3 regions of the Romboutsia lituseburensis genome follow, and region 1 is predicted to be linked to each of the others. Evidence: riboswitches for the same ligand, from Rfam matches in the RefSeq annotation. Region 1 holds a riboswitch; each other region holds the start of a gene.
What was found. A riboswitch is a leader RNA that binds a small molecule or an ion and turns the genes downstream of it on or off. The one in region 1 is predicted to bind cobalamin.
Positions count from the first base shown of each region.

Region 2: it holds a riboswitch for cobalamin, as region 1 does, so the genes downstream of both, NWE74_RS03905 (ABC transporter substrate-binding protein) here and NWE74_RS10245 (cobyric acid synthase) in region 1, are expected to answer to the same signal.
Region 3: it holds a riboswitch for cobalamin, as region 1 does, so the genes downstream of both, NWE74_RS09520 (response regulator transcription factor) here and NWE74_RS10245 (cobyric acid synthase) in region 1, are expected to answer to the same signal.

Region 1 covers NZ_JANQBQ010000001.1:2,135,474-2,146,176, forward strand. Annotated here, with positions in the region: gene cbiB (adenosylcobinamide-phosphate synthase CbiB) at 1-342, opposite strand, end outside; gene NWE74_RS10240 (cobyrinate a,c-diamide synthase) at 344-1,732, opposite strand; gene NWE74_RS10245 (cobyric acid synthase) at 1,755-3,296, opposite strand; cobalamin riboswitch at 3,413-3,597, opposite strand; gene NWE74_RS10250 (histidine phosphatase family protein) at 3,602-4,210, opposite strand; gene cobS (adenosylcobinamide-GDP ribazoletransferase) at 4,229-4,993, opposite strand; gene cobU (bifunctional adenosylcobinamide kinase/adenosylcobinamide-phosphate guanylyltransferase) at 4,997-5,557, opposite strand; gene cobT (nicotinate-nucleotide--dimethylbenzimidazole phosphoribosyltransferase) at 5,584-6,627, opposite strand; gene hemL (glutamate-1-semialdehyde 2,1-aminomutase) at 6,847-8,142, opposite strand; gene hemA (glutamyl-tRNA reductase) at 8,164-9,399, opposite strand; rRNA gene rrf (5S ribosomal RNA) at 9,637-9,753, opposite strand; tRNA gene NWE74_RS10285 (tRNA-Gly) at 9,765-9,838, opposite strand; rRNA gene NWE74_RS10290 (23S ribosomal RNA) at 9,961-10,703, opposite strand, start outside.
Region 2 covers NZ_JANQBQ010000001.1:764,200-774,902, reverse strand. Annotated here, with positions in the region: gene NWE74_RS03910 (aminotransferase class V-fold PLP-dependent enzyme) at 1-985, shown strand, start outside; cobalamin riboswitch at 1,187-1,360, shown strand; gene NWE74_RS03905 (ABC transporter substrate-binding protein) at 1,512-2,420, shown strand; gene NWE74_RS03900 (helix-turn-helix domain-containing protein) at 2,461-3,606, opposite strand; gene NWE74_RS03895 (carbohydrate ABC transporter permease) at 3,847-4,815, shown strand; gene NWE74_RS03890 (carbohydrate ABC transporter permease) at 4,828-5,682, shown strand; gene NWE74_RS03885 (sulfatase-like hydrolase/transferase) at 5,687-7,039, shown strand; gene NWE74_RS03880 (DUF2156 domain-containing protein) at 7,274-8,194, shown strand; gene NWE74_RS03875 (Crp/Fnr family transcriptional regulator) at 8,249-8,956, opposite strand; gene NWE74_RS03870 (cation:proton antiporter) at 9,185-10,441, shown strand.
Region 3 covers NZ_JANQBQ010000001.1:1,972,771-1,983,473, forward strand. Annotated here, with positions in the region: gene NWE74_RS09510 (ABC transporter substrate-binding protein) at 1-546, opposite strand, end outside; gene NWE74_RS09515 (sensor histidine kinase) at 938-2,362, opposite strand; gene NWE74_RS09520 (response regulator transcription factor) at 2,362-3,051, opposite strand; cobalamin riboswitch at 3,282-3,464, opposite strand; gene NWE74_RS09525 (energy-coupling factor ABC transporter substrate-binding protein) at 3,502-3,813, opposite strand; gene NWE74_RS09530 (energy-coupling factor ABC transporter permease) at 3,785-4,528, opposite strand; gene NWE74_RS09535 (ABC transporter ATP-binding protein) at 4,730-5,593, opposite strand; gene NWE74_RS09540 (FecCD family ABC transporter permease) at 5,593-6,669, opposite strand; gene NWE74_RS09545 (ABC transporter substrate-binding protein) at 6,669-7,697, opposite strand; gene NWE74_RS09550 (hypothetical protein) at 7,865-8,134, opposite strand; gene NWE74_RS09555 (zinc transporter) at 8,814-9,122, opposite strand; gene NWE74_RS09560 (DUF3842 family protein) at 9,138-9,554, opposite strand; gene NWE74_RS09565 (CooT family nickel-binding protein) at 9,623-9,808, opposite strand; gene NWE74_RS09570 (radical SAM protein) at 10,090-10,703, opposite strand, start outside.

The DNA of each region.
Region 1 (10,703 bases):
TCCTGTTTTTAGAACATTATATATTTTTATAGCTTCATCTTTTAAACACTTAGTTGCTAATGTTGTATATATTAAAACTGAATTAGCAATTATGTAGCCACCTGGAATAAAACTAAATAACTTAACTATCATATAAGTTACTAGGTAAGTTAGTCCTACTGTTATAGTCCATAAAACAAATCCACCTATTTTTAAACCTTTATCTGTTTTAGCTATATTTCTTATTTTATTTTCAGTCACTTTTATTAATTTTCCAATATATCTAACTGGATGAGGGAAGGAATATGGATCACCTATAATTAAATCAATTATATATCCTATATAAATAGATACTATATTCATATTAGTTGTTTCCTTCCTCTAAATACTTATCTACTCTATTGTTTAATAAGTTTTTTATACAATCTAAATTATTATAAAAATGAGTATGTAAATATGTAGCTAAAGTATTATTTTTACTATATCCACCTTCCCACTCGTTAACTACTTTTCCATCTCTTTCTTTTCTCATAACGTATGCACATTCCTCTTCTGTTTCAAATACAGAGTGATGGAACTCATGACCTTTTATCATTTCATCAGCCTTAGATAAAACGGTATCACCTTTTGCAGTACCATAACAATATCCAAATCTTTTTAGGGATGTTGTCATTTTACTATTCCCTTCAAATATACCTACCATATCATAAGATATATTTTCTTTATCTAACAGGGTTTGACCTAAGTACATAAGTCCACCACATTCTGCATAGATAGGTATATTGTTTTCATGAGCTTCTTTTATAGATTCTCTCATTAATACATTTGCTTCTATTTCTTTACTAAATATTTCTGGGAATCCTCCACCTATATAAATATAATCTGATTTTGGTACCTTATTATCTTTTAATGGACTAAAGTATTTTATATCTAAACCTAACTCTTCTAGTAATTCTATATTTTCTCTATAGTAAAAATTAAAAGCTTTATCATAAGCTATAGCTATTGATTTTCCTTTAACTTTATTTTCTTCTATAAAATTATCTAATTTAAATGTGCTTTCTATTTCTTCAGTCTCTGAAATTTCTATAATCCTATCTATATTTATATACTTTTCTATTTCCTCAGCTAAGCTATTAAACTTGTTTTTTAAACCATCTATCTCTACACTTGGCACAAGTCCTAAATGCCTAGATTCTAATGAAAATTCATTGTTAGGTGGGAAGTACCCTAAAACTTCAACACCGCAATATGTTTCGATGGCTTCTTTTATAATTTCATAATGTGTCTTAGTCCTTACATTATTTACTATTACACCTTTTATATTTACATCTTTATCTAGTTCTTTATATCCTAATACCATAGCTGCACTTGATGCTGCCATAGCTTTACCATTTATAACTAGTATCACAGGAGCTTTAAGTATTTTTGATGTATGCGAACTTGTACAATTATCTAAGTTTATTCCTATTCCATCATATAATCCCATTACACCTTCTACTACTGATATATCAGCATCATCTGATGCTTTATTAAAAACGTATTTGATTTGCTCATCATTTAGCATGTATGAATCTAAATTTCTTGAATGTCTTCCTGTTATAAAAGTATGGTAAGATGGGTCTATATAATCTGGACCTACTTTATATGGCTGTACTCTCATATTTCTTTTAGTTAGAGCCTGCATTATTCCTAGCGATATAGTTGTTTTACCTACACCACTATTAGTTCCTGCTATTAAAATTTTTTTCATATATTCCACCCAATTATATAATTTATTTTTTTATTACTGATTTTTCATGTTCATCCATAATTTCATATATTTTTTTTATATCTAAATGTTCTCTTAGCAATTCAGCAAGTCGATCATATTCTTTTTGCTTAAATTCTTCAAAAGAAGCAACACTACTTTTTACTTTTTCTAATCCTTTAGCTTCTCTTATATTATTTAAAAGTGATCTTGTAAAATCTACATCATCAAATATTCCATGAAGATATGTTCCAACTACATTCCCCTCTTGATTTACACTTCCCTCTTGATAATTTACCTGTTCATCCAATTTTTTAGTTATTGTATTTAGACTATTTACACTACTTCCTATATCAGTTATTCCCATATGTATTTCGTAACCTTTTACTTTTTTTCCACCTAAATTACTCATATATCCATTAAGTTTTTGACTTATAATAGCGTTTACTTGTGTCGTAGTTTTTTCTTTTTCAAAAGTCGTTATAGTATCTAATAAACCTATTCCATCAAACTCCTCAGTATCACCTTCAACATGATATGGATCTCTAAGTTTTTTACCTAACATCTGATATCCACCACATATTCCAAATATTAGTTTACCCTTTTTATGAAGCTCTTTTATTTGCTCCTCTAATCCACTTTCTCTTATATACTTTAAGTCATCAATTGTACTTTTGCTTCCTGGTAAAATTACTATATCTGGATTTCCTAAACTTTCTCCATATCCTACATATCTAATACTTACATCTTCTTGTGTTTCAAATATATTAAAATCTGTAAAATTAGACATATGAGGTGTTCTAATTATTTCTATATGAATATCATTTTTATCCATCTTTGTTTTAAATTTAGTAGTTACGCTATCCTCATCTTCTATTTTTATATCACTATAAGGAATAACCCCAAGAACAGGAACTTTTATTATTTCTTCTAACATTTTTATTCCTTCACCTAAAAGTTCTTTTCTTCCCCTAAATTTATTTATAATTACACCCTTAACTCTTTTTCTTTCTTCTTCACTTAATAAAAGCATTGTACCTGCTAGTGATGCAAATACTCCACCTCTATCTATATCTCCAACAATTATTACTGGAGCATCTGCAATTTCTGCCATACCCATATTCGCAATATCATGTTCCTTTAAATTTATCTCAGCTGTACTACCTGCACCTTCCATTACTACAACATCATACTTATCACTAAAACTTTTAAAAATATCCTTTAGTTCTTTTGCTAGTATTGGCTTATATGTATGATAGTCCGAAGAAGACATGTCCTCTCTTACTTTTCCCCTTACAATCACCTGGCATCTATGATTTCCTGATGGTTTTAATAATATTGGATTCATATCTGCAATAGGTTCTATTCCTGCTGCTTCAGCTTGAAAAACTTGTGCTCTCCCCATTTCTAATCCTTCTTTTGTTATAAAAGAATTTAATGCCATATTTTGTGATTTAAATGGTGCAACACTATATCCATCTTGTTTAAACACTCTACATAGACCAGCAGTTAAAATACTTTTCCCAACATTTGATGCTGTCCCTTGTAACATTATTTTTTTGCCCACTGTTTCACTTCCTTTATCTCATTATAAATTTCATAACAAAAAAAGTCCTAGCTCTAGTTAGAGTTAGGACTTTTATTCTATGATATATCAAATAAAAACCTTCACCCCGAAGATCTCATTAATAAATTAAATTAGGCAGGTATCCTGGCTCAACTTCATCCTACTCCTATACCTTCCCATCTTTTAAGACAGTGGCAATTTTTAGTTTCGTCCGTTTTACAGTAGCGGGGGCTGCAAAGGCATTTCACCTTTTTCCCTTTTAATTTTCCTTTAAAGAAAAACCTCTTTTAATCTAATATTCAATTTTAAAGGCTCATAAAATTTGTATTATTCATAGTATGTATTACTGTAAATCCATTATCTATTTCTAAAATTGTAACTGATGCATTATCAATTTTAAAGTTCCAATGATATTTATAGCTATTTGATATTAAATAAGTAATTATGTTTCTTATAGTTCCACCATGGGAACATACAAGTACTGTTTTATTTTTCTCTTCAGAAAGTATATTACTTATTTCATCAGCTACTCTATTATATGAGTCTATCAAACTTTCTCCATTAGGATACTTATATTCATATCCCTTATTTATCATATCTTGAAATTCATTAGGGTAACTTTTCTTTATATCTTCAAATGTTATACCTTCAAAATCACCAAAACTAATTTCTTTCAAGTTTTCTTTTTCTTTTATTTGTATATCCTTTATTTTAGATATCTCTTTAACTGTATCTTTAGTCCTAGAAGATGTTGTTGTATAGATACTATCTATTTTTATATCTTCTAAATATCTAGTAAGTTGTTTAATTTGTTTCTTTCCAATTTCACTTACTTGGCTATCTATATGACCTGATAATCTATTGTTTTGATTGTCAGTTGTCAAAGCATGTCTTACTAAAATTAATTTTGTCATTTATTTTCCTCTTTTAGCTTAACCTATTATTAGATATATGTAAAGTAAATATATTACTTCTCCTAATTCTATACTACATCCTAATATATCACCTGTTACTCCGTCAATCTTTTTATATACGTGACCTTTAAATATTTGATTGAATAAAAGCACAAGTATTATTGATAATAACACTTTAATTATAATTTCAAACGGAGTTAAGAACATAAATCTTGCAATTAATGTTATTAATACTATTGTATATACTATAGCAGTTAAAAACATTCCTGTTGTTAATTTACCTATAAACATATTACCCATGCCTTTAGCTCTTGGAGAAACAGTTTTATATGTAAGCCTAATTACACCTAGTCTTCCTATCACAGGCATAAACATTACTAGCCACATGTATCCATTATTTATAATGCTGTATATAAATCCTACTTTAAGCAAAATAACAAACATTACTGCTAAAAGTGAATTTGTACCTAACCTTGAATCTTTCATTATTTCTAACATTTTTTCTTTATCTCTATAGCTGTATAAAGCATCAAAAGTGTCACCTAATCCATCTATATGAAGACCACCTGTTAAAACTACAGAGCTTAAGGTTATAATTATCGCTGTTACAAATGGATCAAATATATAACCACATATTGTTCCTATTAAAAATAAAAGTACTCCTAGTACAAATCCAACTAAAGGAAAATATGTTATAGACTTATGAAATTCCTCATCAAATCCTACATCTATATTTATAGGTATTCTGGTCATAAACTGAAGTAATGCAATAAATCGTTTCATAATCTACCCCTTTATTTTCATAGGTATACCACTTACTACAAAATAAACTTCATCGCTTTCTGATGCTATTTGTTGATTGATTCTACCTACAATATCTGTGTATACTCTGCTTAATTTATTAGCTGGAACTACTGCCATTCCAAGCTCATTTGTTACAACTACAAAGTATAGATTAGTTTTTTTAATTTCTTCTATTAATTTTTTTACTTGATCTTTTATATACTTTTCTAACTCATTTATTTCTTCTTGATTAGCTTTATCTATATCCATATCATAAGTAAACATTAAATTATTTACTAATAAAGTCACACAATCTAGTATTACTGTCTCATGATTATTTGATATTTCTTTAATAATAGAGTATATATCTTTATATATTTCATAAGTACTCCAATTTTGTGGTCTACTTTCTTTATGTTTCTTTACTCTATCTTTCATCTCATCATCAAATGGTATAGAAGTTGCTATATACGCTGTGCTATTATTTTGGTCTATGCATAATTTTTCTGCAAAATTACTTTTACCAGACCTAGCTCCACCTGTTACTAATATAATTTTGCTCATGGTACTTCTCCTATCTAAATAACTACTTACACCCATTCTACTTCATCAAATGTTGCCATGTTTTGATAAGCATAGTTTGATGCTTCTATTATATTAAATGCAAGTGCTGCACCACTACCTTCTCCTAGCCTCATATCCATATTAAGTACGGGACTTAAATCTAGCATTTCTAATGCTTTTTGAGTTCCAGCTTCAGCTGATAAATGAGATGCTATCATATACTCTCTAGATTTAGGATTTATTTTGTATGCTAGTAGTGCTGCTGCATAAGATATAAATCCATCTAATACTACTGGTGTTTTATTTGCACTACATCCTAATATTACCCCAGCCATAGATCCTATTTCAAATCCACCTACTTTAGATAATATATCTATTCCATCATTTGGATTTGGTTTGTTTAATTCTATTGCATTTCTAATTGTATCTGCTTTATGTTTTAATCTTTCTTTTTTTAATCCTGCACCTATTCCAGTTACTATAGCTGGATCACATCCATCTATTACAGATATTATTGCACTACTAGGAGTAGTGTTACAAATACCCATCTCTCCAATTCCTATAACTTTATATCCTTTTTCTATACATTCTTCGGCCATTTCAATCCCAATTTCTAGACATTTTATAGCTTCCTCTCTAGTCATTGCAGGACCTTTAGCCATATTTGATGTTCCCTTTCTTATCTTGTAGTCCCTAACTCCATCTAATTTATGGTCACAATTAACGCCAACATCTACCGCTATAACATCAGCTCCTACAAATTTACTTAAAGCACCTACTCCACATAAACCTTTTGTAAAGTTTGGAAATTGCAATTGAGTTATATCTTGAGGATCTGGAGCTACACCTTCTTCATAGACTCCATGATCTCCTGCAAAAGCTATTATTGCTTTCTTAGAAGTATCAAATTTTGCTGTTCCATATATTCCTGCTAATTGCATACAAATATCTTCTATTTTTCCAAGGCTGCCTTTAGGTTTTATAAGTGTATCAAGCCTATTTTTAGCTTTTTGAATAGAATTTTTATCTAAAGAATATATATTTTTTGAGATATTCTCTAATAAATACATTTTTATTTCTCCTCTCATTGCTTTATTTAAAAAAGGGAATGTACTAAAGTATATTTATTTTAAATACATCCCCTTTCTCAATTTTATTGTATTGTCTAATTTTAATATAAACTTATCCAAACAAATAAAGGTTCAACATAAAAGAATATTCTACACATTATTTGTATATCCTTTATTATTAGTTTAAAAATAGACAAGAAATTTTGTTTTATTTATTTTTTAAAGATTATGAGCTGCTTTTAATGCTTCATAACAAGCATTTATTGTGTAATCTATATCTTCATTTGTATGAGCATTAGATAAGAACATTGCCTCAAATTGAGTTGGTGCTAAAAGTATCCCTCTCTTTAATAATTCTGCAAAATACTTATTAAATTTAGTTACATCGCATTTAGTTACATCATCATAGTTATTTATTGGCCCTTCTGTAAAGAATAAACAAACTAATGATCCAGCTCTATTTACAGTGTAATTTAATCCTAGCTTTTCAACATTAGATTTTAATCCTTTTTCTAATCTTATAGCTTTTTCTTCTAAATTTTTATATATTTGAGGATTATCTCTTAATATTTCTAAGTTCTTTTTACCCATATACATAGCTAATGGATTACCCGATAAAGTCCCCGCTTGATAAACAGGACCTACTGGAGATACCATACTCATTATTTCTTTAGTTCCTCCATAGGCACCTACTGGCAATCCAGCTCCTATTATTTTACCGAAACAAGCCATATCTGGTTTTATACCAAAATACCCTACTGAACTACTATAATTTAATCTAAATCCAGTTATTACTTCGTCAAATATTAAAACTGTTCCATATTCTTTAGTTATATCTCTTAATAATTGTAAGAACTCTTGAGTTCCTGGAACAACTCCCATATTTCCTGAAACTGTTTCAACTATAACTGCTGCAATTTCATTACCTTGCTCATTGAATATTGTTCTAACTTCATCTAAATCATTGTACTTACAGACTAATGTATCCTTAACAACATCTTCTGGTACTCCAGGACTTGTTGGAACTCCATATGTTATCGTTCCAGAACCTGATTTAACTAGTAATGCATCAGAGTGTCCATGGTAACATCCTTCAAATTTTAAAATCTTATTTCTTTTTGTGTAAGCTCTTGCTACTCTTAGAGCACTCATTGTAGCTTCTGTACCTGAGTTAACCATACGAACTTGATCTATTGCAGGGTAAGCTTCAACTATAATTTTTGCCATTTCAACTTCTATCGCTGTTGGAACTCCATAGCTTGTTCCTTTTGCTACTATTTCTTCTATTCCTTCAACTATTTCTTTAGGACTATGACCTAACATAAGAGGTCCCCAAGAACATATATAATCTATATATTCATTACCATCTACATCCCATATTCTACTTCCATGAGCTCTGTCTATAAAAACAGGATCTAATCCAACTGATCTAAATGCTCTAACTGGACTATTTACACCGCCTGGTATGTACTCTATTGCTTCTTCATATATTTTTAGTGACTTTTCATTTTTCATCTTTCTAGTTCCTCCTAAAGTTTAAAGTTCAAATAGCTCTTCAACTAATTTTATATATTCTTCTCTTTTTCCCTTATCTTTTGTTTGCTTTAAATTTATTATTGGTTCTCTTATTAGTCTCTTAAGAGCTGATGTCATCATCTTATCTATGATTTTTTTCTCTCTAGTATCAAGGTCTAATTTTCTAAATATATAATCTAATGTATCTTCTCTTATTTCTAAGCATTTATCATTTAATGATTCTATAGTTGGGTCTATATGAGTTGAATCCATCCATTCTACAAATTCATCAATGCTTTTATTTATCATATCATAACCTATATTAGCTAATTCTTTACGCTTTTGGTCATTTTTGTCATGTATTTCTTTTAAATTATCTATATCATAAACTTCTATATTTTCTAATTCATTTATTTTAGGATCAATGTCTCTTGGAAGAGCTATATCCATCATATAAATCTTTCTTTCAAGCTTTGGCATCTCATCATATCTAACTACAATATGTGGTGATGCTGTAGCACTTATAACCATATCAACATCATTAAGAATTTTGTATCTATCAGCATATTCTATCAGAACAACGTTTTTAAAATCATTTTCGATTTCTTTAACCTTACCATGACTACGATTTGATACATAGATAGTATTAATTTTTTCCTCTTCTAGGTGCTTCATTGTAAGCTTACTCATTTTACCTACACCTATAACTAGTGCATTTTTCCCCTCTAAACTACCTAGTTTTTCTTCTAAAAACTTTACACCTATATAACTTATCGATAATGGTTGTTGTGATATTTTAGTTGTACTTTTTATTTCTTTAGCTGTTGTTATTGCCTCTCTAAATAATTTATTAAATTTCTTTTTGCTTGCACCTAGTTGCATAGAGAATTCATGTGCATCTTTTACTTGACCTAGAATCTGATCTTCGCCTAAAACTATAGAGTCTAGTCCAGCAGTTACTTTGTATATATGATCTATTGCTTCTCTATGTGTTTTTACAAATAAATATTCTTTTACATCTGGCTTATCAAAAAATGTTGCGTAAAAATCTTCTACAACTTTTACTTTTTCATCAACGTTTTTAGATTGAATATATATTTCACTTCTATTACAAGTAGATAATATAATAACTTCCTCTATCTCTTTATCTAGTAGATAGTTTATAGCTTCTATTTTCTGTAAATCAGTAAAGGAAACACCTTCTCTTATACTAATTGGAGCTAAATTATGATTAACTCCTACAACCCCTATATTCATAGCTAACCTCCAAACCATTTATAAGTTTTTTAAACTCACTATTTATAGTATACATCTGGATGTAATTTTTGTAAATTTAGAACTCTAAATATATTTTTCCTTATTAATATTCTATTTCTATCTATCTATTATAAATCTAAAATAAAATTTGTCTGTAGTTAAACTATTTAATTTATTTCAATACAAAAAAAGCCTAGAATATAAAATTCTAGACTTTAATTAAAATAAAAAAAGATTACGTGGCTACGTCTTACTCTCCCAGGGGGTCGCCCCCCAAGTACCATCAGCGCTAAAGAGCTTAACTTCTGTGTTCGGAATGGGAACAGGTGTATCCTCTTTGCTGTAATAACCACATAATCTTTATTTGGAGCGGGTGAAGGGGATCGAACCCTCACAGCCGGCTTGGAAGGCCGGAACTCTACCATTGAGCTACACCCGCATGTTTTTAGAGTTAATACTCTGAAAACTGTATATCATTTAGAGATGAAAATTCATTTCATTCATGTCGCCAACGATATTCCTTCGCTCTCGCTTCAGTCATATCCGTTGCTCAAACATTTATTGGTCAAGTCCTCGACCTATTAGTATCGATAAGCTAAATACATTACTGCACTTACACCTTCGACCTATCAACCAGGTAGTCTTCCTGGGGTCTTACCCTTACGGTGGGAAATCTTATCTTGAAGTTGGCTTCGCGCTTAGATGCTTTCAGCGCTTATCCATTCCGTACATAGCTACCCAGCCATGCCCTTGGCAGAACAACTGGTACACCAGAGGTACGTCCATCCCGGTCCTCTCGTACTAAGGACAGGTCTCCTCAAATTTCCTACGCCTGCGACGGATAGGGACCGAACTGTCTCACGACGTTCTGAACCCAGCTCGCGTACCACTTTAATGGGCGAACAGCCCAACCCTTGGGACCTACTACAGCCCCAGGATGTGATGAGCCGACATCGAGGTGCCAAACCTCCCCGTCGATGTGGACTCTTGGGGGAGATAAGCCTGTTATCCCCAGGGTAGCTTTTATCCGTTGAGCGATGGCCCTTCCATGCGGTACCACCGGATCACTAAGTCCGACTTTCGTCCTTGCTCGACCTGTATGTCTTGCAATCAAGCTTCCTTTTGCCTTTGCACTCTTCGCACGATTTCCGACCGTGCTGAGGAAACCTTTGAGCGCCTCCGTTACTTTTTAGGAGGCGACCGCCCCAGTCAAACTGCCCACCTGACGGTGTCCCAAGACCTGATTCAAGGCCTATGGTTAGGATCCCAGTACTACAAGGGTGGTATCCCAAGGATGACTCCAC
Region 2 (10,703 bases), 1.4 Mb from region 1:
AAACTTATTAGCAAATGTATTAATAAAGGATAAAAATGAAAAAGTGTTGACTACTAGAATGGAACATCATGCTAATGACTTACCTTGGAGAAAAGTAGCTACTGTAGAATATATAGATGTTGATGAATTAGGAAGAGTTAATATAAATGATATAGAAAAAAATTTGATAGAAAATAATGGTGAGATTAAATATGTAAGTATAACTGGAGCATCAAATGTAACTGGATACACAAACCCTATTAATGAGATTGCGAAAATATCCCATAAATATAATGCGAAAATAATAGTTGATGGAGCTCAGCTTATAGCACATAAAAAGGTAGATATGAAAGGTAGAACACCAGAAGAGCAAATAGACTTTTTAGTATTTTCTGCTCATAAAGCGTATGCTCCTTATGGAAGTGGAGCAATAGTGGGATTAACCGAAGAGCTATCACAAGCAGAACCATTTCTAAGAGGTGGTGGATGTGTTGATGTAGTAAGTGATTATGGTGTTGTATGGAGTGAACCACCTCACAAAGATGAAGCTGGAACATCTAATTTTTTAGGTGTAATGGCTATGGTAAGTTCATTAAATCAATTAAGAAATATAGGATTTAGAAATATATCTAGTCATGAAATGCTACTTAAAAATTACTTGATGAAAGAAATGAAAAAGTTAGATAGAGTAATACTTTATGGTGATACAGAGTATACGGATGATAGATTGGGTGTAATTACATTTAATATAGAAGGAATCGAGTTTGATACAGTTGCACATAAATTTGCAGAAGAGTTTGGTATAGCATTGAGATATGCTAAATTCTGTGCTCATCCATATGTAAATAGGCTGCTAGGTATAAGTGACGAAGAAGCTTATGAACATGCAATGGATGAAGACTTAGAACAATATGGAATGGTAAGGTTAAGTTTAGGGTTATATAACACATTAGAAGAAGCTGAAATTTTTATAAGAGCTTTAAAAAGTATAATAAGAAATAACTAATATACGTATGACTTATAATATTTTAAGAAACGTACGAAGCCGTTGTCACTATGAAGAGTAGTGAATACGCAGTGAATTAAGATAAATGAATTTTTTATTAGATATTTGAGAGATTGTGAAAAGAAAAATGGGTATAAATTAGATTATTGAAATAAAGGATTGCAAATACATGAAATATAAGCTACTATAAAAGTGAGAAAAAAGAATAATAAAAGTATTGGTGTTTATTTAACTTAATAGGGAATTAGATTAAAAGTCTAAGCTACCCCAGTAACCGTAAAACTGACGAAATCAAAGATACCACTGAGCAATCGGGAAGGTTTGAAAGTAGAATGAAGTTGAGCCGGGATACCTGCCAATATCTTTAACGTTAATATCTTCTGAGGGTTAGATATTTAACTATATAATAAAGATAAAATCAAAAGCATGCTCTCAAAGCATGCTTTTTTGTTTTTTGTATTAGTATTAAAGTTAAATGAAGAAGTAAAAAATTTATAAGTAGAAATTATAAGTAAGGAGAAAGAAAATGAAAAAGAAACTAACGAGTATATTAGCATTAGTATTAGTAGTTATGCTAGCTACTGTAGGATGTAGCCCAAAAAGTAAAACAATAAAAGATAGAGAAGGTAATGATGTTACACTTCCTAAAAAAATGGATAGAATAATATCAACAGCCCCATCAAACACAGAGGTGCTAGTAGATTTAGGTCTTGCTGATAAATTAGTAGCGGTGGATAAATATTCAACAGATATAGAAGGAATAAACAAAGACATAGAAACAATAGATTTCTTAAATCCAGATGCAGAGGCAATAATAGCTTTAAATCCAGATATAATAATAGCATCAGGACATAATAAAACAGGTTCAAGTGAAGATCCATTTAAACTTATAAAAGAGGCTGGAATAAGCGTAGTTTACATACCAAGTAGTGATAGTATACAAGGAATTTATGATGACATTATGTTTTTAGCAGATATAACTGATAAAAAAGAAAAAGGTCAACAGATAGTAGATAATATGAAAAAAGAAGTAGATGAAATAAAAGCTATAGGTGAAACTATAAAAGATAAGAAAAAAGTTTACTTTGAAATAGGACCAGCACCAAATCTATATAGTTTTGGGAATTCAACATTCTTAAATGAAATGATAGAATTAGTTGGAGCAGAAAATGCATTTAAAGATGAAAAATCATGGATAAGTCCAAGTGAAGAATCAGTGATAGATAAAAATCCAGATGTAATATTAACTAATGTAGACTATATTAAAAATCCTTTAGATGAAATTAAATCTCGTAATGGTTGGAGCAATATAACTGCAGTTAAAGATAATAAAGTATTTTTAATAGATAAAAATTCATCATCTCGTCCATCACATCACGCTATAAAAGCTCTTAAGGAAATGGCAGTAGCAATTTACCCTGAAAGTTATAAGTAGAAATAAAATAACACCTGTATTTTACAGGTGTTATTTTTGTTTAATCATAAATCGATTTTGAATATTCAGTAGGTGAAATCCCAAAATTAGATTTAAATTTTTTTGAAAAATAATGAATTGATGAAAATCCTAGAATTTCAGAAATTTCACTGAGTGTATATGTAGAGTTTTTAATAAGCTCCTTGCTTTTGTTAAGCTTAAGGTCATTAATATAATTTTTTACAGTATTATTCATATTCTTTTTAAATAAAGAGTGTAGCATAGATGGACTAATACAAAAATGTCGGCATAAATTATCGACTGAAAGTTTTTCATATAAATGATTATCTATAAATTTTAGGATTTCATTTAGCAAATTATTTTCATAAGTTTGTTGCATATGAGTAGTTGGTCTAGATTGAAAATAAGAATTCTCTAATCTAAGTGTTTGTATAATAAGTTGCTTTAAATAACAAAGTGATAAATCGTTAGAGTATATACTCTTGCTAGAAAGTTCTTCTATTAGTTTTCCAACAAGAGAATAAGAGTCTCTTTGCAATGTAAAGACCTTATTACATAATAACTCATGATGATTAAAGTCCATATTAAAATTAATTGTTAAATAAGAACTACTAGAATCTAGAGTTGATTGAGTATGAAATTGAAGAGGAGCATAAAAAATTAAATCTCCTTGTTCTAATTCATACTTTTTATCATCTACAGTAGTAGATAATAAACCTTTATCAACATAAGTTAACTCCCAATATGGATGGGTCTCTCCGGAAAAATTATAGTTTATACCTTTTTCTTGATAAAATTTGGTATATATTTCATTTATATTCAAAGAAGAAGAAATATTTTTGTAAGTATATTTTTCTTTTAAATTTATAGGTTTTAAATATTTGCTGTCACAAGAAATTTTAATTTCGCAATCATCAGATACGCAGATAAGATTAAAATAAATACCTTTTTTTAAATTTAATGTTCTATTTATTATAAATGACTCTAAAGAATTACCATCAGATGAAACTAATATCATTACAACTCCTTTAATTACTTTTATAAATAAATCATCTCTATCAACTAAATATAAGCTTTTAATACTTTTATTTTTAAATAAAAATTTGCTACCATAATCAAAGCTTATATTTTCATAGATTAAATCCCCAAATTTTTTAAATGTTGGACTTGTCGTTTTGTTAAACATAAAATCACCCCAATACAATGTCTATAATTAAATTATATCTAAATATCACATATAAACTCAAGTAAATAATAATAGGTATACACCAAAATGTCTTCATAAGAAAATGTTTGTTTTAATGGTTTCGGCCTTTTAAAGTAAAAAAAATCTATACTTAAGTAAGATTAGTCTATTTTAATAAAGAAATAGTACTAGTACCATTATAGTATAGAACTTTAACTATAAAAAAGAGGGGGAATCGGTGTGGAGATTAAAACAGAAACACCTAAAAAAATAAAAAATAAACAAAGTAAAAACAAACAAGTTTTAAAAAAAAGCGAAAGACAAAAAAAACAAGGTAGATTTATATTTTGGTGTGTAGTTCCTACGTTTTTATTATTTTTATTATTTAAAATATATCCAATGCTAAGTGCAGCAAAAATGTCATTGTACAGATCAACAGGTCTTAGTAGTAATCCGACTTTTATAGGTTTTGAAAACTTTACTACTCTAATTAATGATCCTGTATTTTGGAAATCACTAGGTAATACATTTTTCATATTAGGAGTATTTCCTATAGCTACAATGTTACTTTCATTGTTCTTTGCTGTAATACTTACCCAAGGCAGAATTTTTGAATTGGAGAAAACATTGTACAGAATAGTTTTTTTCTTACCTAATATATTATCAATGGTTGTAATAGGTATGCTATTTATGTATGTGTATGATTTTAATTTAGGTATCTTAAATTCATTTTTAGATTTTGCAGGATTAGAAGCTTTAAAAAGAACATGGTTGGGTGAAAAGGATACTGTCTTATGGGCATTAACTTTTACTATGGTGTGGCAGGCTGCAGGATATTATATGGTAATTTATATATCAGGAATAAATAGAATACCACAAGATTTATATGAAGCAGCAACTTTAGATGGAGCTACTCCTATGAAACAATTTTTTATAATAACATTACCTTTAATATGGGAAGTTGTGAGAGTTACAATAACATTTTTTATAACGGGCGCATTTAACTTAAGCTTTATATTTGTAAAAGTAATGACAAAGGGCGGTCCGGATAATGCATCAAATACATTATTAAACTATATGGATTCACAGGCATTTATGAATGCAAACTATGGATATGCAATGGCTATATCAGTAGTAGTATTTGTAATAGCTATAGTTTTAGCTGTAATAGTTAAAAAAATTACAGAAAGAGATGTAATAGAATTTTAGGGGGTGTTCTAAATGGTTAAGGGCAATAAAATTACAGTTAAGAGTATATTTACAGGAACTGTAATAAGGATAATTTTAATAGCATTTTTATTTATGGTAGTAGTCCCGTTACTGTGGACAGTAATGCAATCATTTAAAACATCACAAGAGTTCTTTCAAGACCCATGGGCATTACCATCAGCGTTTAAATTGACAAACTATATTAGTGCATGGAATAAAGCAAACATGTCAGGTTATTTTTTAAATTCTGTATATGTAACACTTATATCTACAGCATTTATGATGTTACTTGCTATACCAACATCATATTGTTTAGCAAGGTTTAAATTTTTTGGATGTGAGATCATAATGCTTGCTATGACTCTTGGATTATTTATACAACCAACATATATATTAGTTCCATTATTTTTATTGGCAGCTAAATTAAATTTATTGAATAATCTAACTGGTTTAAGTTTAATTTATGCTGTTATACAACTACCATTTTCAATATTCATACTTACAGGATTTATTAAAGGTATTTCTAGAGAGTATGAAGAAGCAGCCGAAATAGATGGATGTAATAGAATACAAACGATAAGACATGTTGTGCTACCTCTTATTAAGCCTGGGGTTATAACAGTTTTAATATTTAACTTTATGGGATTTTGGAATGAATATGCAATGGCATTTACATTGTTAACTGACGATACAAAGAAAACACTACCTGTAGGACTACAAAATTTAATGGAAGTACAACGCTTTTCAACTGATTGGGGGGCTTTATTTGCAGGTATGGTTATCGTTATAATACCAACGGTAATTATTTATATATTCCTAAATAAGAAGCTTACTGAAGCTGTTAATGTTGGAGGTATAAAGGGGTAAAATTATGAAACCAAATATAATAGTGTTTTTTTCAGATCAACAAAGATATGATACTGTAGGTGTATATGGTCAAAAACTTGATATAACTCCTAATCTAGACTACATGGCAAGTGAAGGAGTAACTTTTGAAAATGCTTTTACGTGCCAACCAGTATGTGGTCCGGCAAGAAGTTGTATGCAAACTGGAAAATATGCAACTCAAACCGGGTGTTTTGTAAATGATATAGGTATAAAAGAAGATGAAGAAACTATAGCAAAGATATTATCACTTAATGGATATGAAACTGCATATGTAGGTAAATGGCACTTAGCATCAACTCAAAACGAATGTGACTATTCTAAATCAGCTGTTCCAAAAGAAAAACGTGGAGGATATGAAGACTATTGGATGGCATCAGATGTATTAGAATTTACATCACATGGGTATGATGGATATGTATTCAATAAAGATCTAGAAAAAGTAGAGTTTAAGGGATATAGGGCTGATAAAATAACTGATTTTGCAATAGATTTTTTAGAAAATAGAAATAAAAATAAGCCTTTTTTATTGTTCTTATCACATATAGAGCCACATCATCAAAATGATAGAAAGACATATGAAGGTCCTAAGGGCTCAAAAGAAAAATTTAAAAATTACAACTTACCATTTGATTTAAAAGATCTAGATGGTGATTATAAAGAAAATTATCCAGATTATTTAGGATGTTGCAACTCTCTTGATGATAACTTAGGTAAAATAAGAGATAAAGTGAAAGAATTAGGAATAGATGAAAATACAATAATAATATATACTAGTGATCACGGCTGTCATTTTAAGACCGTAAATAAAGAACTTCCAGAAGGTGGAGCAGATGATTATAAAAGAAGCTTTTATGAAAACACTATAAGGGTTCCACTTATAATATATGGTCCTGAATTTAAAGGTGGAAAGAAGATAAAAGAGCTTGTTAGCTTAATAGATATTCCTAAAACAATATTAGATATATGTGTAAATGAAATACCAGATTTTATGGAAGGGGTATCATTACTTGATTTAGTTAATAAACAAAGTAAAAGAGATCATATATTTATACAAATTAGTGAAAGTTATGTAGGGAGAGCTATAAGAACTAAAAAATATAAATATTGTATAATAGACTATACAAAAAATCCATATAAAGATAAGGATAGTAATGAATATACGGAATGTTATTTATACGATTTGGAAAAAGATCCATTAGAAAAAAATAATTTAATAAATATTAAAGAATATGAAAATGTAAAAATAGAACTTAGAACTAAAATAAAAAAATATATTAAACATATTGAAAATAAAGATGTTGATATAAAATACAATGATATAAAAATTAAAAAATAATATAAAAAATAGGGATGAACTTAACATTGAGTGCATTCCTATTTTTTATATGTTTTATTTGAAATTTATTTATACAAACCTTTTTTTATATACAAATAAAGAAATAAATCAACAAAGATAAATCTTAATAATATTATAATAATAGTTAAAATTTGATTAGTATCACATTTTTTATAAAAACAAAGTGATATTATTTTTAATGAGATTAAAATAATTAAAATTGGAGGATTTGTTTTGTTTGAATTAGTAGAAGACGTTGTATTATTTAAACCAATAGATATAAATGCAAAAGATATATTACAACCATATTTTGATTTAGTAGATTATGAAGCATGTGAATACTGCTTTGTGACATTATATATGTGGAAAGATTTATATAAAACAGTTTATTATGTAGAAGATGATTTTGCTATAGTTTCTGGAGAATATGAGGGAAGTGAATTCGTAGTACTTCCACTAGCATCTAAAGAAAATATGGGAAAAGCAATTAAATTTATAATCGATACATTTAAAGGTAAGGGTAAAAAAATTCATTTAAGAGCTATAACTAAAGAAATCGTTGATTTCATGAAAGTAAATTATGAAGGTATGTTCGAATATATTGAAGAAAGGGACTACTTTGACTATGTTTATGATGGAGAGAGCTTAAGAACTTTAGCTGGTCGTAAAAATCAGAAAAAGAGAAATCATTTAAACTACTTCTTAAAAGAATATGAAAATAGATTTGAATATAACAAAATAGAAAGTGAAGAACAATTCAAAGAATGTATAAATCTTGTACAACTATGGTCTGAAGGAAAAGAAGATCAAAAAGATTACGAAGATGAGTTTAATGCTATACAAAGAATTTTTGATAATTATGAATTGTTAAAGGAAAATTTAAGAATAGGAGGAATATATATAGATTCTAAGCTAGAAGCTTTTACAATTGGTGAAATGTTAAACAATGATATGGCTGTAATACATATTGAAAAAGCTAATCCTGATATAAGAGGGCTATATCCATATATAAATCAACAGTTTTTATTAAATGAATTTGAAAATACTAAATTTATAAATAGAGAAGAAGATTTAGGTATAGAAGGACTTAGAAAGGCTAAACTTTCTTATCATCCAATAAAATTTGTAAAAAAATATACTGTATTAGAAATTTAAAAAAGGGAATATTATTCCCTTTTAATTTTATGCACTAAAGATTATAATATAAAATCAACTAATTAATTTTTTCATTTTATCTAAATCTTTAATAATTAATTTTTTTAATCCTTTAAACTCAAATAAGCCATCTTGTTCATATTTAGATAGTTTTCTGCTCATAGTTTCTCTGGTAATACCGCAATAATTAGCCATTCCCTCTCTATTTAAAGGTATATTAACTTGAATTTGACCATTAACTTCTTTACTATATTTATCAGCAAACTCTAAAAGCATGCATATTATTCTATGGTCAACATCATTTGAAGCAAGGCATGTTGCTAAATTTTCAGTTTCCATTAATTTTTTACTTACTTCATTTAAAATTTTTAAAGTTATATGAGGATTATTAGATAAAACTTTGTCCATATTTTTTTTAGAAACTGCACAAATAGTTACATTATTAACTGCAGTTGCTGAAAAATTAGATATATAATCATCATTAAATAAGCTAAGCTCTCCAAAGAAATCACCGATTGATAAAATACGAATTATTTGTTCTTTTCCATCGTGAGTTGTCTTTGATAATTTTATAGTACCATTGCTTATTATAATTAGATTTGAAATTAAATCTCCCTCATTAAATATTATTTCATCTTTTTTAAAACAAAAATGCTCTATATTAGTTAAAATTTCTTCTAACTCGATTTCTGATAAGGAATAAAATATTGGTATTTCTTTTGCGTATAATCTACTTTTACATTGAGTACTTATAAAAATCACTCCTAACAAACTAATATTATTAAACTTAATTGTAACATAAATTTAATAGAAAGGAGCAATTTTAATTAAAGTTTAAAGCTTAATGAATAGTTTATTTGAATATTAAAGCTAGTTATATTATTAAGGTTAAAAAAATTTAACAATATAAAAAATAACAAATTTCGGGTTTGTAAATATAATATAATGTTAGATATAAGTTAAAAACAAGTTAATAAGGGGGATGTTTATATGGAATCGTCTATACAAACAATAGCAAGTAATGCGCTTTTAATAATCTTTGCAATAGTTGCTATGACGGGGATTGTTTGTAGCAAATTGAGTGAAATGTTAAAAGTACCAGATGTAGTATTATTTTTATTAGCGGGGATTTTAATAGGACCTTCTTTCTTAAACTTTATAGATATAAGCCAATATCAGGTTGAAAATCAATTAATTTTAACCTTTGGGTCAGCGTTTATACTTTATTTAGGTGGAAAAGAAATAAGTTTAAAAGTATTAAAGAATGTAAGGATAACAGTATTTTTATTATCTTCATTAGGTGTAGTTATATCAGCAGTAGTAGTAGCAAAAGTAGTGGGATTAAGTTTCCAAGTATCAGCTATGACAGCATTGTTGATAGGGGCAATTATCGCATCTACAGACCCTGCAACATTAGTACCTATATTTAATCAGGTAAAAATAAAAGACAGAGTAAAACAAACAGTTATAAGTGAATCAGCGTTTAATGATGCTACTGGTGCGATACTTACATCAGCAGTATTATCTATAATATTATCAGGTAAGTTTTCATTATCAGAAAACATATATGAGCTAGCTATAATGGTTATAGTTGGAGTTGTAGTAGGGATTGTAACTGGGATAGTACTTCTTAAATTAGTAAATGATCAGCCATATGGTGTATTTAAAGATTTTGCACCTATTATATCAATACTTTCAGTAGTAATAGCTTATGAAGTGGCTACTAAATTTGGTGGTAGTGGATACATGGCCTGCTTTATAGTAGGGATTATAACAGGGAATAAGAAAAACTTTAAAATATGGCTATCACAACGTTCTTATGATGCTGATTGTTATGTTGCAGAAACACTAGGAACTATATGTCGTATGGCTATATTTGTAATATTAGGAAGCCAAGTAGATTTAGTTATGCTAGGTAAATATTTTGTTCCAGCACTTGTAGTTGTTTTAAGTTTAATGTTTATAGCAAGACCACTATGTGTATTGGCATGTACTTTAGTTGATAGAAATGCAAAATGGTCTAAAAAAGAAATTTTATTTATGATGTGGGTAAGAGAAACAGGAGTAATACCAGCCGCTTTATGTGGTATAATAGCAGCTATGAAAATTCCTGGATATGAAATTATTTCATCAATAGTATTTATGGCAATATTAATAACTTTAATAATACAAGGCAGCACTACAAAGTTAGTTGCTAAAACGCTAGGATTGCTAGAAGAAGATGAAGGTCAAAAAATAACTAATTAAAATTAAATTTTAGAAATGCTAATAATAAAAATAACTATAGTTTAATTATTAAACTCTAGTTATTTTTTATAATACACAGAAAATTATATTCATTTTAAGCAACGGACGAAGTCGTTGGCGCTATGAGTGAAGCTAATTTTTTATTATTATAATGTTAAACTTAGAAAATAGGAAAATTTGCCTATAATGATTTTTTAGATTGAAACAACTATTATTATATGAAATAACATGAATTAATGAAATGAGTAAAGGAGTGTAGTTT
Region 3 (10,703 bases), 160 kb from region 1:
TTTCCCTACATTTAATATATCTGTTATCTCATTATCTACTGTTTTTTCTTCTGTAGCACCACTGTTTACTGACATATATGTATTTATTCCTTTGTCTTGCCAGTAATTTACTTCACCTAATCTTTTCTCATCAAATATAGACCACCAAGAGAATATAAGATCAGGTTTTTCCATTATTACAGTTTCTTTATCAGGTGTAAACTTATCTGAATAGTTCACTTTACTAAAAGCTTCTTTATATTCGTCTTTAACTTCATGATCTAAACCTGCTGCTAACTTTATTTTATCCTCTAGACCTAATGCTAACATTGTTTCTATAGAGTTTTGATATACTGCTACAACATTTTCTGGTGCTTTATCAAATGTTACCTCTATAGGTTCTTTCTTATAATTATACGTTTGAATAGTTACGGGATAATGAGATGATTTACTTTCTCCTGAAGAAGTCTTATCACTTGAATTATCTACTTTCCTTGAAGCGCAACCAACAAGACCTAAAACTAACACAGTTCCTAACATTAATGCTATGCTCTTTTTTAATTTCATAATTTCCTCCCCATGCTTTATTTTTTATCATATATAAAAATAAATTTCTATGCTTTAGCTAATTAAATTTAAATATTTTAAATAGAATCTTAAAGAGAGTATATCTAAATTTTTAGATCTACTCTCCTATATAATTATTTATTGCAAGCTTCACAAGTACCTGCCCCATTACAAGTACAAGCATTAGACTTACAAACGTCACATGTTCCTTGATTATTACAAGTACATTGATGCTCTTTACAAGTTGCACACATATATTTATCCCCCAATTCTTATTAATGTTTCCTTGCATATTATATCGTACAATTGTGTACTTTTTGTGTCAAAATCATGTCAAACTTAGTTCAATTTACATTTTACGTAAATATAACTTATTTTTTATTATTTTAAACTATTCATAATGTATAGTAAATATAAATCTAGATCCTACTCCTACATTTGATTCAACATAGATTTCTTCATCTAAGTGCCTTATTATTTCTGCAGCTATAGATAATCCAATTCCCGTACCCATAGATTGCCTAGATTTATCAACTTTATAAAATCTATCAAATACAAAAGGTCTATCCTCTTCATCTATTCCAATTCCGGTATCAGATACAACAACATTTAGAAACTCTTTTTCTATAATAGTTTCTAAACTCACAGTTCCTTCTTCTCCTGTAAATTTAAATGCATTATCTAGTAGTATCACCAAAACTTGTATTATTCTATTATAATTAGTAAATACAACAGATTTATCACCTTCAATTTTTTTGACATTTAAATTTATATCTAAGTCATTTGCAATCACTTCAAACTTTTCATATATTTCTTCTAAAATATCATTTAAATCTACTTTATCTTTCTTTACTGATACATTACCTGCTTGAAGATTAGATAACTCTAGCATGTCCTTTATTAATACTTCTAATCTCATCGATTCTCTTAATATCATACTATAATATTTTTTCCTATCTAATTTATCTGAAAATGCATCATCATTTAACATTTCTGCTACTGCTCTTATAGATGTTACTGGAGTCTTTAATTCATGTGAAATGTTAGCTACATAATCTTTTCTCATTTGATCTAATAATCTAGCTTCCTTATCATTTTGTTCTAACCTTAATGTTAGTTCATTAAAAGCTCTAGCTAAATCACCTATCTCATCATCTTGACTTTCTTTTATCCTTACAGAATAATCCCCTTTTGCCATAGACATTGTAGCCTTAGTCATATCATCTAAGGGTTTAAACCATTTTTTACTTGATAAGTATATAGGTATAATAGTAGATGTTAAAACTAAAACTACACTTATCATTAATACAATATAAAATCCTACAAATAAATCTGCAAAATCTTTTGTAAGCTTTATAACAAATATGGCACCAACAATTTTGCCGTCTTGCTTTATAGGCTCTCCTACAATTATGGAGTCTCCCTTTAATCCATAAACTTTAGTTACACCTTTTATTGAATTTCCTCCCAAAACTGTATTTATGTATGGTTCTAATCCTTGTTTTATTTTTATATCATCAATTATAATTCCATCTTCTCTTTTAGGATATATTTTACATATTGATTGTTTAGAATTATCATATCCTTTTATAATAACATCATTTCCTAATATATTTTGAAGTCTATCAGACAATTTACTAGCCACAATATCATATTGATATATTGTATCTTCTACTTTCTGCTGGATTTCTTCTAATTTAATTTTTAAAAAGTATTGTTTCAAAGTTATACTACAAAATAATATCATAACTGAAACAGCAACTATACTAGCAATGCCTATCGTTCTAAATATTTTTTTAAATAGTGAATGATTCATTAAGACACCTCAAATCTATATCCCACACCATATATAGATTTAATTTCCCAATCAGAGTCATATGAACTTATTTTTTTTCTTAATCTTTTAATTTGAGTATCTACTACTCTAGTATCCCCAAAATAATCATATCCCCAAACTTCTGACAATATAAAGTCTCTTGTCAATGTCTTTCCTGGATTTGATGCTAGCATATAAAATATCTTAATTTCTTTAGGTGTAATACTAACTGGATGCTTATTTATATATACTTCGTGACTTTCTAAATTTATTTCAAGGTTTTTATGTTTTATTAAATCACTTTTTTTATACGAATTTGCGCTAGTTACTCGTCTTAAAACGGTTTTTATTCTTATTACTACCTCTCTTGGCGAAAATGGTTTAGTTATATAATCATCTGCCCCCATTTCAAGTCCAGTTATTCGGTCTATAGTCTCACCTTTTGCTGTCAACATAATAATTGGAACATTACTTACTTTTCTAATTTCTTTACATACTTCAGTTCCAAACATCTTTGGCATCATTAAATCTAATAATATAAAATCAGGATTATATTCTTCAAATTTTTTTAACCCATCGATTCCATCGTATGCTGATACATAATCCATACCTTCTAATTTTAAATACTCCCCAACTGTTTCATGTATTGATTCTTGATCATCACATATTAAAATTAAAGTCTTTTTCAAAATTACTCACTCCTTTATCCCCTTGTAGCCATTTAACCTCTTGCTATAAAGATACTAACATAAAAAATGCTTTAGCAATACAGCTAAAGCATTTTTTATGATTAAATCATTTATTTTATTAAAAATAGGTTAAGGGCAAAATTAAAAGCTCAATCAAACGGGGATGAGCTTAGTATACCTATATAATAAATATTCATATAGTCAGTAAGAACCTTCCTCATCCCCGAAGAAATCCTTTATATATTATAGGTAGATATCCTGGCTTAGCTTCATCCTACTAGTTTACCTTCCCGTGAAATTATCACAGTGGTTTAACAAACGTTCGTCCACATTACAGTAGCGGGTGCTGCAAAGGATTTTAACCTTTTTCCCTATTAATCTCTTTTTAGAGAGCCTATAATAGATTTAATTTTATAATAAAATGCTTTATAATATATATTATACATGCATTTACTTGGCTTTTCTACTACCTAAATAATATCCTATGATTCCAGCTCCTAAAGCTGCCTGAGTAGCAAATAGTAAACTTTCTATTTCTCCACTAGGTGGCTCATATAAACTACTAAACCAAGGCTTATAGTCTGGAGATATTTCTGTTATTGCATCCTCTGCTTGACCATCAGCTCCACCATATTCTGCTCCTGGTTTTAATACTAAAGGAGTCACTATAAGAGCAACTGCTATTAAAAGCATTATAAAGTTGTTTTTATTAGCTTTTTTATTATCTTTATTTTTATTTGCCTGTTTCGCATTTGTACTCATCGTAGTCTACTCCTTCCTCTTCTCTTTGTGTGATCATGTTATATATTATACTTGTTAATATACCTTCACCTATTGCTATAGGTATTTGAGTTAAGAAGAATATTCCTAAGAATTTAACTAAAGATGCCATAACTCCACCAGATGCATCTGGAAACGCTAATGCTAGTTGAGTTGCTGTTACTGTATATGTAGCTAAGCATCCTAATGCAGAAGATATAAATACATTAAATCTAGTATTTACATTAAACTTTTTAAGTAATTTATATAGTCCATATGTAACTAAGGCTCCTACAACTGCCATTGAGAATCCATTAGCTCCTAAAGTTGTTAACCCACCATGTGCTAAAAGTATAGCTTGGAATAAAAGTACTATTGTTCCTAAAACAACCATTACACTTGGTCCAAATAATATAGCTCCTAGTCCTATCCCTGTTGGATGTGAGCAACTTCCTGTTAATGATGGTATTTTTAGCGCTGATAATACGAATACAAATGCACCACATAGCGCTAATAATACTTTCTTTTTAGGATTTTCTTTAAGTATTTTTGTGATATTTTTTAATCCTATTAAAAAACACGGTATAAATATTAAACTCCATGCAATAGACCACTTTGGAGGTAAAAATCCTTCCATTATATGCATGGCGTGTGATTGAACAGGATTAAGTAGTATAAACATGAATGCTGCCATAATCCCTAATCTAAAATTTTTCATTAGTCCATCTCCCCTTATTAAGTTTTTCTAAGTTAATTATACAACTAAATTGTGTCTTTTTTGTGTCATATAATTGTCAAAATTAGTACAAATTTCTTATATTTTTTTATATAACTAATTTAAATTAAACAAATTTTTTATTATAAAAAGCAGTAACTAATTTTTTAATTATAGTTACTGCTAAATGGTTAATATATTTTATTATAGTGCTGCTTGTGTATGCTCATGGTAATGTTCATGTTCACCTGTAAAACCATCTTCATGTACATGATCATGACCGACTCCATTGATATGTTCGTGAGTATGCATAAATGATACCTGTAACTTGTTGTTTATAGGATTTACACCTACGTATGCATTTACCCCAAATACTTCTTTTAGCATCTTAGAAGTTATAACATCCTCTACTTTACCTGCATTTATTATTTTTCCTGATTTCATAACTATTAAATAATCACAATACATAGATGCTAAATTCATATCATGTATTGCTGATAGTGTTGTTATATTAAGACTTTTAACTAAATCCATTAACTGAATTTGATATCCTATATCTAAATGATTTGTAGGTTCATCAAGTACTAAAAAATCAGTATTTTGGACTAATGCTCTTGCTATTAAAGTTCTTTGTTTTTCTCCTCCTGATAGTTGAGAGAAACTTCTATCTGTATAGTTATCTAAACCTACTTTTTTTAGCATATCTTTTACCATATTTAAATCTTCTTTTGAGTAATCTTCAAAAACTGATTTATATGGATATCTTCCCATTTTAACGATTTGCTCTACTGTAAAATCAAAATGTGTATTACTTTCTTGAGCTAGTACAGCTATTTCTTTTGCGCAATCTTTATCCTTCATTGTTGATAAGTCTTTATTATCTAAAAATATACTTCCATTGGTTGGCTTATAAAGTCTATATATATTTTTAAGCAATGTTGATTTTCCTGAACCATTAGGTCCTATAACCCCAACAAATGAACCTTTGGGAACATCAAATGAAATATCTTTTAAAATTTCTTTTTTATCTATATTAAATTTTAAATCTTTAACTTGTATCTTAAACATTACTCTTTTCCTCCAAATGAATAATTTTTCTTAGAAATTAAGTATAAGAAGAATGGACCTCCAACTAATGAAGTTATTATTCCTATTGGTATTTCTATTGGTGGGAAAAGACCTCTTGCAGCAACATCTGATGCTATTAAGAATATAGATCCTATTAATGCTGAAAGTACAGTTAACTTTTTATGATCACTTCCTGCTATTGTTCTACATATATGAGGTACAACTAATCCTATAAATCCAATTGCACCCGTTATTGCAACTAATGCAGATGTTAATAATGTTGCTAATATTAAAATTACAGTTTTTATAAGCTTAATATTTATTCCAAGTATTATTGCGCTATCATCGCCTAAAAGTAAAATATCTAATGATTTAGACATTATTATAGCTATTACAACAACTACTAACAATATAATGAATGGTAATAATAGTACATCCCACTTAGCGCCACCTAAGCTACCTATTGTCCAGAAAAGAGCTGTTTTAGCTTGATTTGAATTTTTAGCTGAATATATTAGTAAATTTGTAAGAGCTGCAAATATAGTTGATATTGCCATACCAGAAAGAACTAATCTTGTTGTAGATGTAGTTTTTCCCATCTGAGTTCCTATTGCAAACACTAACACTCCTGATAATATCGATCCTAAAAATGCTCCTGTTGTTAAACTGTGTATTCCAAATATTCCACCTAATACTAAAACTGCAACTGCCCCACAAGATGCTCCTGATGATATCCCTAATATATATGGATCTGCAATTGGATTTTTAGTTACACATTGCATAAGAACCCCACATATTGCAAGCCCTGCACCACATATTGCACCTAATAAGACTCTTGGGAATCTTATTTCCCATATTATGTTTTGATTCATAACTGTTGATACATCACTAAAAACTGCACCATTTGTTAACTTACTAAGTAATACTTTATATACTTCTCCAGGTTCTATATACGTACTACCTATTGCTATTGCAACAACTGATGTTGCTGCTAGTAGTATTACTAATGCTATTACCCAAAATAAGAAACCTTTCTTTTTAGAAAGGCTCCTTTTTTCTTGTACTGCTACTTGCATTATTTATTTTCTCCAAAGAAATATCCGTACATTTTTTCTATAAGTTTAGGATTTCTAACCCCTGGAGATAAATCAGCTAATCCCACAACGTATATTCTATTATTCTTTATAGCAGGCACATCTTTAAGTGCTGGATGAGATTTTAAGAAGTCTATTTTCTTTTGTACTGGTTCACCTGCCATAAAATCAGTTACTAATATAACTTCTGGATTTTCAGCAACTATACTTTCCCATGAAACATTTATATATGGTTTGTCTGCATTTTTAGCAAATACATTGTCTCCACCTGCATGTTTTATTAAATCATTAGCAAGCCCCTTACCAACTACCATTGCATCATTTTCTCCTGAATCATAAACCATCATTTTTACTCTCTCTTCAGGTTTTATATCTCCAACTTTATCTGTTACAGCTTTTATATCACTTTTCATTTTATCTACAACTTCTTTAGCTTTATCTTCTACTCCAAATATTTTTCCTAATAAATCGAAGTCTTCATATACAGTATCAATTGTTGCATCCGGAGAATACGACTTAGCCATAAAAGGTGCTATACCATTTTTTATAAGTTCGTCTGGAGATCCTGTTGTTTGTTCACTTATAGATGAATCCCATCCACTAACAAAGTCTGCACCTGTAGCTAAGAATCCTTCTTTAGATATAGAGTGACCTTCTCCAACTTTTATTTCAGGTATCTTTTCATATGCTTCTTTATATTCAGGTAGTATTGGATTATCTAAAAGAGCTGTTCCTACCATTCTATCCCCTAAATCTAATGCTAATAACATCTCTGTCATAAATTGAGATAATGTAACTGCTTTTTGTTTTGGTGCATCCACTTTTACATTATAATCTTTAGCACCATCTGAGTACACATACTCTACTGGTTTAAAATTACTTGACTCAACTTTTGTATTAGAACTTTCTTCTTTAGTTTTTTGATTTGATGAGCATCCTACTGCACTCAGTGTTAATCCTGCTATAGCTAGTACAACTAAAAATCTTTTTAAACTTTTGCTTTTTACCATTTTAAATTCTCCCCTTAATATATGTATTTATTTTAATTTTTCAATTTTTTTTGATTTATATTAATAAAAAAACCACGAAGCTATATTAGGGCATGTTAAATAAACCCTATAATATAAACCTTCATGGTTTTAAATTCAATATCGTAATTAAATTTTATTTAATTATTTTATGCATGTGTATGTTCATGATCATTTGTGTGAGCATGCCCATGTTCATGTGTATGTTCGTGACCATGACTATGAGTTCCTGTGAATCCATCTTCATGATTGTGGTCATGTCCTTGTCCATTTACATGGTCGTGATCATGCCCGTGTTCATGTGTATGTGCATGTACATGATCTTCATGTTCATGACTTCCACAGCAATTTTCTCCCCCGTGTCCACAACATCCATTTATATGTGGATTATGATGAAATCTAAAATTATTTCTTAACATAGTAGCCCCTCCGACGTATGATAGTTTTTATAAAAGTACTTCAGTACCCCATTACTAGCTTAGTATACATTACGATATTATATGAGTAAATACCTCCTATATTTTACAGAAAATTTAATTTTATCTATATTTCTATCTTTTTTTATAGTTTTCTTTCTTATTTTTAAATTTTAAATTGTTTTTAAAATGTTTTTTATTTATTATATTCAATTCGACCTTTATAGTCATTTTATGTAAAATTCTATATATTTTTGTTTTATACTTTTACTTGATTGTCGTTGAACTTTATTTTATACTTTAGTTGTAAGTACATAACTAATAGAAATTTAGTATTTGAAAATACTTATAAGAGTCAGAAGACTATGTCTTCTGGCTTTTTTTATTTCTATTACCAAAGTTAACGTTTTTGTTTATATTCTACTTTCCCCAAAAGTAAGAATTGTACATACTTAAAGGATGAGTTTTAATCTCATCCTTCTTTTTTTGTAATTAGCATTTAACTTAATTATACATATATTTATTGTATAAATAAAAAAGTCGCTTGGCTCCTATCGCCAACGACTTCGTACGTTGCTCAAATGTAGCAGTTAGTATTATAACTTATCCACAAACCAGATAATTTATAATACCTTAGTATATAAATAAAGCATAAGTACTCAACCTATGCTTTATTTTATAATTACATGTGTTTTTTAGCTTCTATTAACATTTCATTTGCTTTTTGCATGTACTCTATCGCCTTTTCTATATTATCGGCTGTATCATTTTTTCCGATAGATCTTGCTTTGTCTACCCATTCTCTAAATCCTTCTTCATGAGTTTCATTATGATTTACCCAATGAAGTAATAATATTTTTAAAGTTTTTTCATCTTTATTTTCTGTGCTTTCTCCATGTACGTGTGGATGAACGTGGTCGTGTGCATGTCCATGTTCATGGTCATGATCATCTGCGTGATGGAATCTTACTTTTTCATTATTGAATATCATAATTTATTCCCCCATTTACTTTATATTAAATTCTTTTTTTATTACTTTTATACAATCTTTTATTAATAATGCTAATGGTTTATTTTCTAATCCTACGATTTCAACATCCTCAGGCATTATAGGTAAAAGTACCTTTAGAGCTTCACATTCTGATACTGCTGTACTTATACCACATGTAACCTCTCCCATCATGGAATTCGGCATAACCACAGATACCGGAGCTACTACAATATTAGCCTTTTTAACAGATGTTATTATTGCATTTTCCCCTGTTGCTCCTTTGTTCGCGTGAGATTTCATCATAGAGCTAGTAGCAATTGAATTTGTTCCTAATGCATATATGTCTATGTATGTGGGTAATTCCTCTCTTAAATTTGATACTATTTGGGCTCCGATTCCTCCACCCATTCCGTCTATTACTGCTATTATCATATTACTTCTTCCCCTAGTGTCTAATTTTTGAAATTTATGTACCTCGCATTTTACATATTTTGCTTGAATTATTCTGATATTATTATTTTATGGTCCATTAATTTTATTTCTTTTATTTTACCATCTATTATTTTTTGTTCACCTAATAAATCAGTTAAATAAACTTTTCCTTCAAAAGGATCTACGCTTACTACATTATCCATAACTCTCTCTAATTTATCATTTTTTAATACATATGCTGCTGATTCACACATAATAACCCCTCCATAACTTTAAATTTATTAGTTTAAGCTTCATCTTATTATATTTCTTTGCTTTTTTTATATTTCCTCTAATTAAATTTTATCAGTTTATGCATGTTTAGTAAACGTTTTAATACAAGCAAAAAAAGGTTTCTAAACGTATTTCATAATACATTAAGAAACCTTCATGATTCCATTTTTTAACATTTATTTATATTTTAAGTATAGCACCATTTTTTGTACAAAGTCAATTGAATTATATTGAATTTGATTAGACAGCTATATCTTTAAAATTAAATATATAAATTTAATTCTTTTATAGATTTATTAATTTCCTCTTGATTTAATGATCTTGAATAATTGTAAATAGTACTTCCTGGTCTTTCATTATAATAAGGTCTATTGCAATCTTTACATCCTCTTATCTCAAATGGATATCCTTTATTTATATCCTGCTTTATATTTTCACTTATTTTTATATCTTTCAGATATCCTTTTTCAAATTTAAAATTATCTTGTGAATATCCTCTATCTATCATATATACCATTAATTGAACTCTTCGATAACTTTCAATAGAAGGCTGATCTATTTTTTCCATTTTAGTCCCTTTTACAGGAGTAAATGCAAATAAGCTTACTGTTACTTTATTTTCTATCAGATAATTATACAATTTATAGATATCCTCATGAGATTCACCTAAGCCTACAATTATATGAGTACTTATTTTACCAGGATATTTCATAGCCATGTCTGTTACAAATTCAATTTTTTCATTATAATCATTTCCTTTTATTGATTCATATAAATCTTTATTTGCTGCATCTATCGCTATACCTATTTTATCAACACCGTAGGAAAAGAACTTTTCAATATCATCTTTACTTTCAAGCTTAGCAGATAAAGATA